DNA from 2 places in the Weizmannia sp. FSL K6-0777 genome. Region 2 is predicted to be linked to the other one. Evidence: riboswitches for the same ligand, from Rfam matches in the RefSeq annotation. Region 2 holds a riboswitch; the other holds the start of a gene.
The links. A riboswitch is a leader RNA that binds a small molecule or an ion and turns the genes downstream of it on or off. The one in region 2 is predicted to bind lysine.

Region 1: linked by a shared signal. The riboswitch ahead of NST70_RS10410 (aspartate kinase) and the one ahead of NST70_RS01770 (amino acid permease) in region 2 are both predicted to bind lysine.

What each region holds. Positions count from the first base shown of each region.
Region 1 covers NZ_CP151971.1:2,168,730-2,173,160, reverse strand. The annotation lists gene trxA (thioredoxin) at 1-162, shown strand, start outside; gene uvrC (excinuclease ABC subunit UvrC) at 268-2,040, shown strand; lysine riboswitch at 2,143-2,320, shown strand; gene NST70_RS10410 (aspartate kinase) at 2,455-3,684, shown strand; gene NST70_RS10405 (YslB family protein) at 3,717-4,181, opposite strand.
Region 2 covers NZ_CP151971.1:358,182-362,612, reverse strand. The annotation lists gene NST70_RS01785 (ABC transporter permease) at 1-50, opposite strand, end outside; gene NST70_RS01780 (ABC transporter ATP-binding protein) at 47-1,147, opposite strand; gene NST70_RS01775 (XRE family transcriptional regulator) at 1,174-1,716, opposite strand; lysine riboswitch at 2,174-2,367, shown strand; gene NST70_RS01770 (amino acid permease) at 2,467-3,957, shown strand; gene NST70_RS01765 (peptide MFS transporter) at 4,306-4,431, shown strand, end outside.

The sequences.
Region 1 (4,431 bases), 1.8 Mb from region 2:
ATCGTCAAAGTAGACGTGGATGAGAATCAGGAAACGACCAGCAAATTCGGCGTCATGAGCATTCCGACCCTTGTTCTCATGAAAGATGGCAAACCGGTCGACAAAGTGATCGGTTACCAGCCGAAAGAAGCTTTGCAAGAATTAGTGAACAAACATTTATAATACAATAAACGCTCGGCTTCAAGCCGTGCGCAAATGCATTTTAAAATCCGGGCCGGCTGTGGTCCGGGTTTTTTACAGAACGCAGGATTTTGAGGTGAAGAGAAATTGAACGAGACGATCCGCAATAAACTTGCCCTCCTGCCCGCCCAACCCGGCTGCTATTTAATGAAAGACAGACAGGGGACCATCATTTATGTCGGGAAGGCCAAAATTTTAAAAAACCGTGTCCGCTCTTACTTTTCCGGTTCGCATGACGCAAAAACGCAGCGGCTTGTCAGCGAGATCGAAGACTTTGAGTATATTGTCACTTCTTCCAATATTGAAGCCCTTATTCTTGAAATTAATTTAATCAAAAAGCATGACCCGAAATACAACATCATGCTGAAAGATGATAAAACATACCCGTATATTAAGCTGACCCATGAACGCCACCCGCGTCTGATCACCACCCGGAAAGTGAAAAAAGATAAAGGCAAATATTTCGGCCCGTATCCGAACGTGCAGGCGGCTAATGAAACAAAAAAGCTGCTGGACCGGTTGTATCCTTTGCGGAAATGCACCAATATGCCGGACCGCGTCTGCCTTTATTACCATTTGGGCCAGTGTCTTGCGCCGTGTGTCAATGAGGTGAAAGAAGAAACATACAAAGAGATCACCGATCAAATTACCCGCTTTTTGAACGGGGGTTACACGGAAATCAAAAAAGAACTGGAAGAAAAAATGCATGAGGCTGCAGAAAAGCTTGAATTTGAGCGGGCAAAAGAATACCGCGACCAGATCGCCAATATTGAAATGACGATGGAAAAACAGAAAATTACAATGACGGATTTTACGGATCGCGACATTTTCGGCTACGCAGTGGATAAAGGCTGGATGTGTGTCCAGGTCTTTTTCATGCGCCAAGGAAAGCTGATCGAACGAGATGTCTCGCTTTTTCCGTCTTACGATGAGCCGGATGAGGAATTTTTGAGCTATTTGGGGCAGTTTTACGCCAAACCGGAGCATATTAAGCCGAAAGAAGTGCTGATTACGGAAAAAGCAGACCGGGAACTGGCGGAACAACTGCTCGAAATCAAAGTGCTCCAGCCGAAAAAGGGCCAGAAACGAGAGCTCGTGTTAATGGCCGAGAAAAACGCAAAGATTGCATTGAAGGAAAAGTTTGCGTTGATTGAACGGGACGAGGAACGAACGATCAAAGCCGTTGAAAATCTTGGCGAAAAGCTTGGCATCTACACGCCACACCGGATTGAAGCGTTCGATAATTCGAATATCCAGGGGACAAACCCGGTTTCGGCGATGGTCGTGTTTGTGGACGGTAAGCCGGCAAAAAAAGAATACCGCAAATATAAAATCAAAACAGTGGAAGGGCCGGATGATTATGAATCGATGCGCGAAGTGATCCGCCGTCGTTACATCCGTGCCCTGAGGGAAAACTTACCGCTTCCGGATCTCATCATCATTGACGGCGGAAAAGGGCAAATTGACGCGGCAAGGGATGTGCTTGAAAATGAGCTCGGGCTTGAGATCCCGATCGGCGGCCTGGCAAAGGATGAGAAACACAATACATCGCAGCTTTTGTTCGGCAACCCGCTGGAAGTTGTGCCGCTCGGGCGAAACAGTCAGGAATTTTACCTGCTTCAGCGCATCCAAGATGAAGTGCACCGGTTTGCGATTACCTTCCACAGGGAATTGCGCGGAAAATCCGCTTTTCAATCGGCGCTTGACGATATTCCGGGCATCGGGCCGAAACGGAAAAAACAACTGCTCCGCCATTTTGGCTCCTTGAAGAAAATGAAACAAGCAAAGCTGGAAGAATTTGTGGAAGCGGGCATTCCGCGTCCGGTATCCGAAACATTAATCAAAAAATTACAAGAATAACCTGGCAGGGTTTTTCCGTATATGGTATAATCATGATAATTTCATATGGCAGGCTTTGTTTCAGACTTTCGGGATCGGTCATCCCGGCGTCCGGCAAAGCCGTTACATGATAGAGGCGCAAAACTTAAGAGTAAGAAGCGGGAGAAGATTGGGCTTCCGGGATCGTTTCTGAAAGGAAGTTTTGCCGAAGTGAAAATGGTCTCAATGCCGTTTTTGCTGGTTCTGTACTGAAGAAGTCCGGAACTGTCAGGATGAAATGTCTTGGAGCGCTATCTCACAGGAATGACTGCGTACCGCGTTTGCAAAAGCGATGAGATATCCGTTCTCATTGCTTTTTTAAATGGGCGCCAAGTTGCTTTGCTTTCACTCTGACAGCCTCATCTTACTTATAAACTGCAGAAGGTGGCGGAGTTATTGGGAATCATTGTTCAGAAATTCGGGGGAACTTCGGTTGGGAATGTAGAAAGGATCCGGAATACGGTCAACCGGATTATTGAAGAAAAGGAAAAGGGCCATGATGTTGTTGTCGTTGTTTCCGCGATGGGCAAAACAACGGACCAGCTTGTCGGGCTTGCAAATGAACTCTCTACGTATCCTGCAAAACGCGAGATGGATATGCTGCTTTCAACCGGCGAACAGGTAACGATTTCGCTTGTCGCCATGGCACTGATCGATCGCGGCTACGATGCCGTTTCTTATACCGGATGGCAGGCCGGCATTATAACGGAACCCGTACACGGAAACGCCCGGATCACGGAAATCCGGACTGAAAAAATCAAATCCCGTCTGGCAACCGGGCAAATTGTAATTGTCGCCGGGTTTCAGGGCATCACCCCGGAAGGCGAAATTGCGACACTCGGCAGGGGCGGCTCGGATACAACGGCAGTGGCGCTTGCAGCAGCGCTTCATGCGGACCGCTGCCTGATCTACACGGATGTCACCGGCGTGTTTACGTCTGACCCGCGCTATATTCCGAATGCCCGGAAGCTTAAGGCTGTATCCTATGATGAGATGCTTGAACTGGCGAGCCTCGGGGCGGGCGTTTTGCATGCAAGGGCAGTGGAATTTGCCAAAAATGCGGATGTGCCGCTGATCGTTTGTTCAAGCCTTGAAAGGGAGGAAGGCACGTTAATAGAGGAGGAAGTTTCGGTGGAAAAAAATTTAATTGTCCGCGGCGTTGCATTTGAAGATGGCATTACAAGGGTGACCATTTTCGGACTGGAAAACGGCTTCCGCAATTTGCCGGATATTTTTACGACACTGGCGGAACACCATATTGATGTCGATATCATTATCCAGAACCAGACAGCGGACCATAAAACGTATTTATCTTTTTCGATAAAAGATAAAGATTTAAAAGAAACGGCCGATCTTTTGGAAGCCGAGAAAGAAGCCCTCAGCATAGACCATTTTGAAACGGAAACCGGCCTCGCAAAAGTGTCCATCATCGGATCGGGCATGGTTTCCAACCCAGGCGTTGCGGCAAAAATGTTCCAGGTGCTGGCAGATCACGGCATTGCCATTAAAATGATCAGCACGTCCGAAATCAAAGTGTCCACCGTTGTCGATGCAAAAGAAATGGTCCGGGCCGCCCGGTGCCTGCACGAAGCATTTGAACTGGATGCAGTGGAACAAAATATATGAAAATATGAAAAAGCAGGGGAGCCCCTGCTTTTTCATATTGATTCTCCGGCCGGGTCTTTCGCATCCCACTGCACGGTGATCCGGACTTTTTTTGCTTTTTTCGCAACTTCCTCAACAGCTTCCGTGATCAGTTTTTTCTGCATCTGGTACTGCTCGGCCAAAAAACCGGCTTCAAGCTTGAATGTCGGCTCTTGACCTGCGCCCATATCCAGCTGCCGTTCAATCATCGGCCCGGATAACTCAAATTCGATATGATATTTCTCTTCTTTTTTGATCGATAACGTTCCCCAGCCGGCTTCTTTGAAAAAAGAAACCATTTCTTCATAGGTAAGCAGCTGGAATTTTCTTGCCAAATGTTTTCCGGCCCAGTATAGAATATCCGGTGTTTCCTTACCGAGTATATCCGGAATTAATATATTACGCAACAGCTCATATCCGAATGCGGGCACCATTAGCTGTTCCGCAACGGTTTGTTCATTTCCGCCAGAAGATTTCACGCAATTCCCCTCTTTCTATATGCTATATTATATACAAAATAAAACCGGACTTAAAAGCATTTTTTGAGTATACACCAAAATAATGGGAACTTTTTTTCGCCGGCTTCCGCGTCACATGGGGAAATGATGCCGGTTGCGGTAAAATCCGATGAAAAAAGACAAGCCTTGGATAAAAATTCCTTTTTTATGCAAAAGCATATGGCAAAAGAGCTATACTGAAAAAATTTTAAAAAATGGGAGAAAGACTGAC
Region 2 (4,431 bases):
ATCCACAGCAAATACGGAACGAGATAAAAAGTGCGTGCATTTACTTTCATGGCCGGACCTCATCGTACGCTTCCAGGCGCCGGTCGAATTCCTCTTCTGTTTCGCCGAATCTCATCACGTGGATCGCTTCCGGTTCAAAATAAAGGCCGATCGTATCCCCGACTTTTGCTTTTTTTGTCGAGTGGACAAGCCATTCATTTCCCTCTTCATCGTAGCAACAAATTTCATAATGGACGCCGCGGAACAGCTGCGTATCCACCCGCACTTTCAAGTTCCCTTTTTCCGGTGTCGTGATTTCTAAATCTTCCGGGCGGATGACAATTTCAACCGGCTCGTTCGGATGAAAGCCGCGGTCAACGCATTCGAACGCACGGCCGTTAAATTCCACAACAAAATCCTTGATCATTTTTCCCGGAAGGATATTGGACTCGCCGATAAAGTCCGCGACAAAGCGGTTGATCGGTTCATCGTAAATATCGGTCGGCGTACCGCTCTGCTGGATTTTCCCGTTATTGATGACAAAAATTTCATCGCTCATCGCAAGCGCTTCTTCCTGGTCGTGCGTGACAAAAATAAACGTAATGCCAAGGCGGCGCTGCAGTTCACGCAGTTCATACTGCATCTCTGTCCTTAGCTTCAAATCAAGCGCGGAAAGCGGTTCGTCCAGCAAAATCACTTCCGGTTCATTGACAATCGCGCGCGCAATCGCAACACGCTGCCGCTGCCCGCCTGACATTTCGCTGATTTCCCGGTTTTCATAGCCTTCCAGATTCACAAACTTCAAGGCTTCTTTTACTTTTTGTTCAATCACAGCTGCCTTCATTTTTTTAATGCGCAGCCCAAATGCGACGTTTTCATACACATTTAAATGAGGAAATAGCGCATAATCCTGGAAAACGGTATTGACCTGGCGCCGGTTGGCTGGCACGTCATTCACGATTTTTCCATTGATGTAAATATTTCCTTTTGTCGGCGCAATAAATCCCGCAATCAGGCGCAAAATCGTTGTTTTTCCGCAACCCGACGGTCCGAGCAGAGTGTAAAATTTTCCGCGTTCTATTTCAAAACTGACGTCATCCAAAATAGCAGGGTCATCGTCGTATTGTTTTGTGACATGTTCAAAACGAATGATGATATCGCTGTTCATTGCTGTCCTCCTCTTCTATGTTCAGCTTACAGATACGATTCCGTGGCAACCAGTACAAGCCTGGACCGGCCTTCCGCGTCATTCAGGATCTGATGCTCATCGGATGCATGATAATAAATGGCTTCTCCGGCTTTCGCACGGTACAGGCGTTTGCCAAGCCGCACCGCAATCCGGCCTTCCAGTACATAGGCAAAGGTTTCCGATAAAGAAGGTTCAAACGTTTTAAACTCCCCTTTTTCCTCAAGCGTAAGCAGGATCGGTTCCATTTCCTTTTCATTCGATTCCGGGACGAGCCACTGGATTTTATAACCGCGCTCTTCATCGAGATAATCGGTCTGGTCTTCTTCCCCGTATACGACCTTTTGTTCACGCTCTTCTTCATCAAAAAATTCTTTCGGCGTGCAGCCGAGTACTTCCAATATATTAAAAAACGTGTCAATCGAAGGGGAGCTTAAATCCCGCTCAAGCTGGGAAATATAGCCTTTGCTTAAATCCGTACGCTCTCCAAGTTCCTCCTGGGTGAGTCCTTTTTTTAACCTTAAGTTTTTAATTTTTTTCCCGATCTCCATCATAAAACCTTCCATTTTGTTTAGCATTTGTAAACTCAAAGGCAAGGAAGTTTTGTTTTGTTAAACTTTAAGTTTACTTTCATATGTATTATACAAAAAAGCAGGCAGATGTAAAGGTTTTTTTGAAAAAAACACAAATCATGGCTGTCCCCCTGCTGTCTCGGCTCCCCTCCTTTCCAGCCGGTTTATGAAAACGAACAATCCCACTCGGGCGTTTTCTTACAGAGAGGCAGATGTTTGTAAAAATAAGCCCGCATATAAAATATGGCCGCGCTGTTGCCTGCTGCAAAAAGTCAATCATGCAAACTGGCGCCGGGCTTGACGTAAAAACTGAAATCCATTTTATATAACACCTATTTTTGCCACCCCGTTCTGCTGCCTTTTCTATTGATTTTCCCTAAAAACATAACTATAATAATATGTAAATCAAATTGAATAAAAAAATCCTCATCAAATCCGGTGAGGTAGAGGTCGCAGCTTTTATGAGTAAATCGGACGAGACACGGGTAAAGTTTAAGACTCCGGTTGAAAGGAAAAGCTGCCGAAATGTGGTGCCGGATCCCGCGGTGCCATGTTGGGGCTGTTTCCGAACAGGAACAGAACTGTCACATATGCGATTCCCCCTCGCATATGTGTTGAGCTATCTTCGGAAGGTTGATGGAGGGTATACGCTTTGATGCCGCGTCTCCACGACTGCGGCATTTTTGTTTATTCCCTGCTCCTTCCTATATAAAAAGGAGTGTATCAAGGATGGATGACTTCTATCATGGGCAAAGCACTACAGCTGGAGCGGTTCCCGTTACGAAAAAGGGTGAAGTGACAAAACTAAAGCGAAAATTAAAATCCCGCCACCTGACCATGATTTCCCTCGGCGGATCAATCGGAACCGGGCTTTTTCTGGCAAGCGGCGGGGCAATCCACAGCGCGGGGCCGGGCGGGGCGCTTCTCGCTTATGCCTTAATAGGCGTCATGGTGTACTTTTTAATGACAAGTCTTGCGGAAATGGCCGCCTACATGCCGGTTGCAGGCACCTTCAGCACGTACGCGACGAAATTTGTTGACCCGGCACTTGGATTTGCGCTTGGCTGGAACTATTGGTATAACTGGGCGATCACGATTGCGGCCGAATTATCGGCAGCAACCATTATCATGAAATTCTGGTTCCCGCATACGCCTTCGATCGTGTGGAGTGCGGCCTGCCTTCTCATCATGTTCTTATTAAATTATTTATCTGTAAAAGGGTTCGGGGAAGCAGAATACTGGTTTGCAATCATAAAAGTCGTGACCGTCATTGCCTTTATCATTGTCGGCGCACTGATGATTTTCGGGATTATGGGTGGAAAAGCAATCGGCTTCCATAACCTTACGATTGCAGACGGCCCGGTCCACGGCGGATTCCTGGCCGTACTCGGGATTTTTATGGCAGCCGGGTTTTCGTTCCAGGGAACAGAACTGCTCGGGGTTGCGGCCGGTGAAAGTGAAGATCCGGAAAAAACCATTCCGCATGCTGTGAAATCTGTTTTTTGGAGAATTTTGCTTTTCTATATTCTGGCGATTTTTGTCATCGGCCTGCTGATTCCGTTCACGGATTCGAGACTAACCGCCGACGACATTACGATGAGCCCGTTCACAATTGTATTTCAGCGTGCCGGCATTGCCTTTGCTGCTTCTGTCATGAATGCGATTATTTTAACGGCTGTTCTTTCTGCCGGCAACTCGGGTATGTACGCGTCAACGCGAATGCTCTGGGAACTGGCGCGTGACGGCAAAGCGCCGAAATTCCTCGGAAAACTGAATAAACGCGGGGTACCGGTGAATGCACTGATTGTCACTGCGCTTGTCGGAACGGTGGCTTTCCTTGCATCTTTCTTCGGTGACGGGGCAGTGTACAACTGGCTCCTGAACGCATCCGGCTTATCCGGCTTTATCGCCTGGCTCGGGATTGCCATCAGCCATTACCGGTTCCGCCGTGCATATGTGGCGCAAGGCAAAGCGTTGAGCGACCTGCCTTACCGTTCGAGATGGTTCCCATTCGGACCGCTATTTGCGTTTGCCGTTTGTACGGTCGTCATTCTCGGGCAAAACTACCAGGCATTTCTGGGAGACCATATTAAGTGGGAAAGCGTGTTTGTCTCGTATATCGGCCTGCCCATCTTTATTGCCGTATGGCTCATTTATAAATTTGTGAAAAAGACAAAAGTCGTTTCTTTACAGGAATGCGATTTTAACCGGGAATCCTAACGGAAAAACCTGTGGTGGCTGCCGCAGGTTTTTTCCTTTCATCAGAAACTTACTTTTAACATAAATTATATGAAATTTACCTTTATTTTAATTTATGAAAACGTTTCCTTTATCTAGGAAAAAATTCATTTTAAATATTTTCCTAGCTCAGAATCCTTTATTTCATGTGGATTCCAGCCTTTTTTAACAATGACGCACACAAATTTGCCAAAAAATTAATCTTTATTTTTTTCTCATTTTACGTTAATATTTAATCTATCGCATTCATTCCCCGAAAAAACCAGCACTTATTTTTCAGTTAATTTCACAAATTATGCCAATATGTGATTTTTACAAGGAGGCAATGGCATGTCAACAATCGACAAGAAAAAAGTTCTGGAAACTGTTCCACAGACCGGATTTTTTGGTCATCCAAAAGGGTTGTCGACTTTATTTTTCCTAGAGTTTTGGGAGAGATTCTCTTACTACGGGATG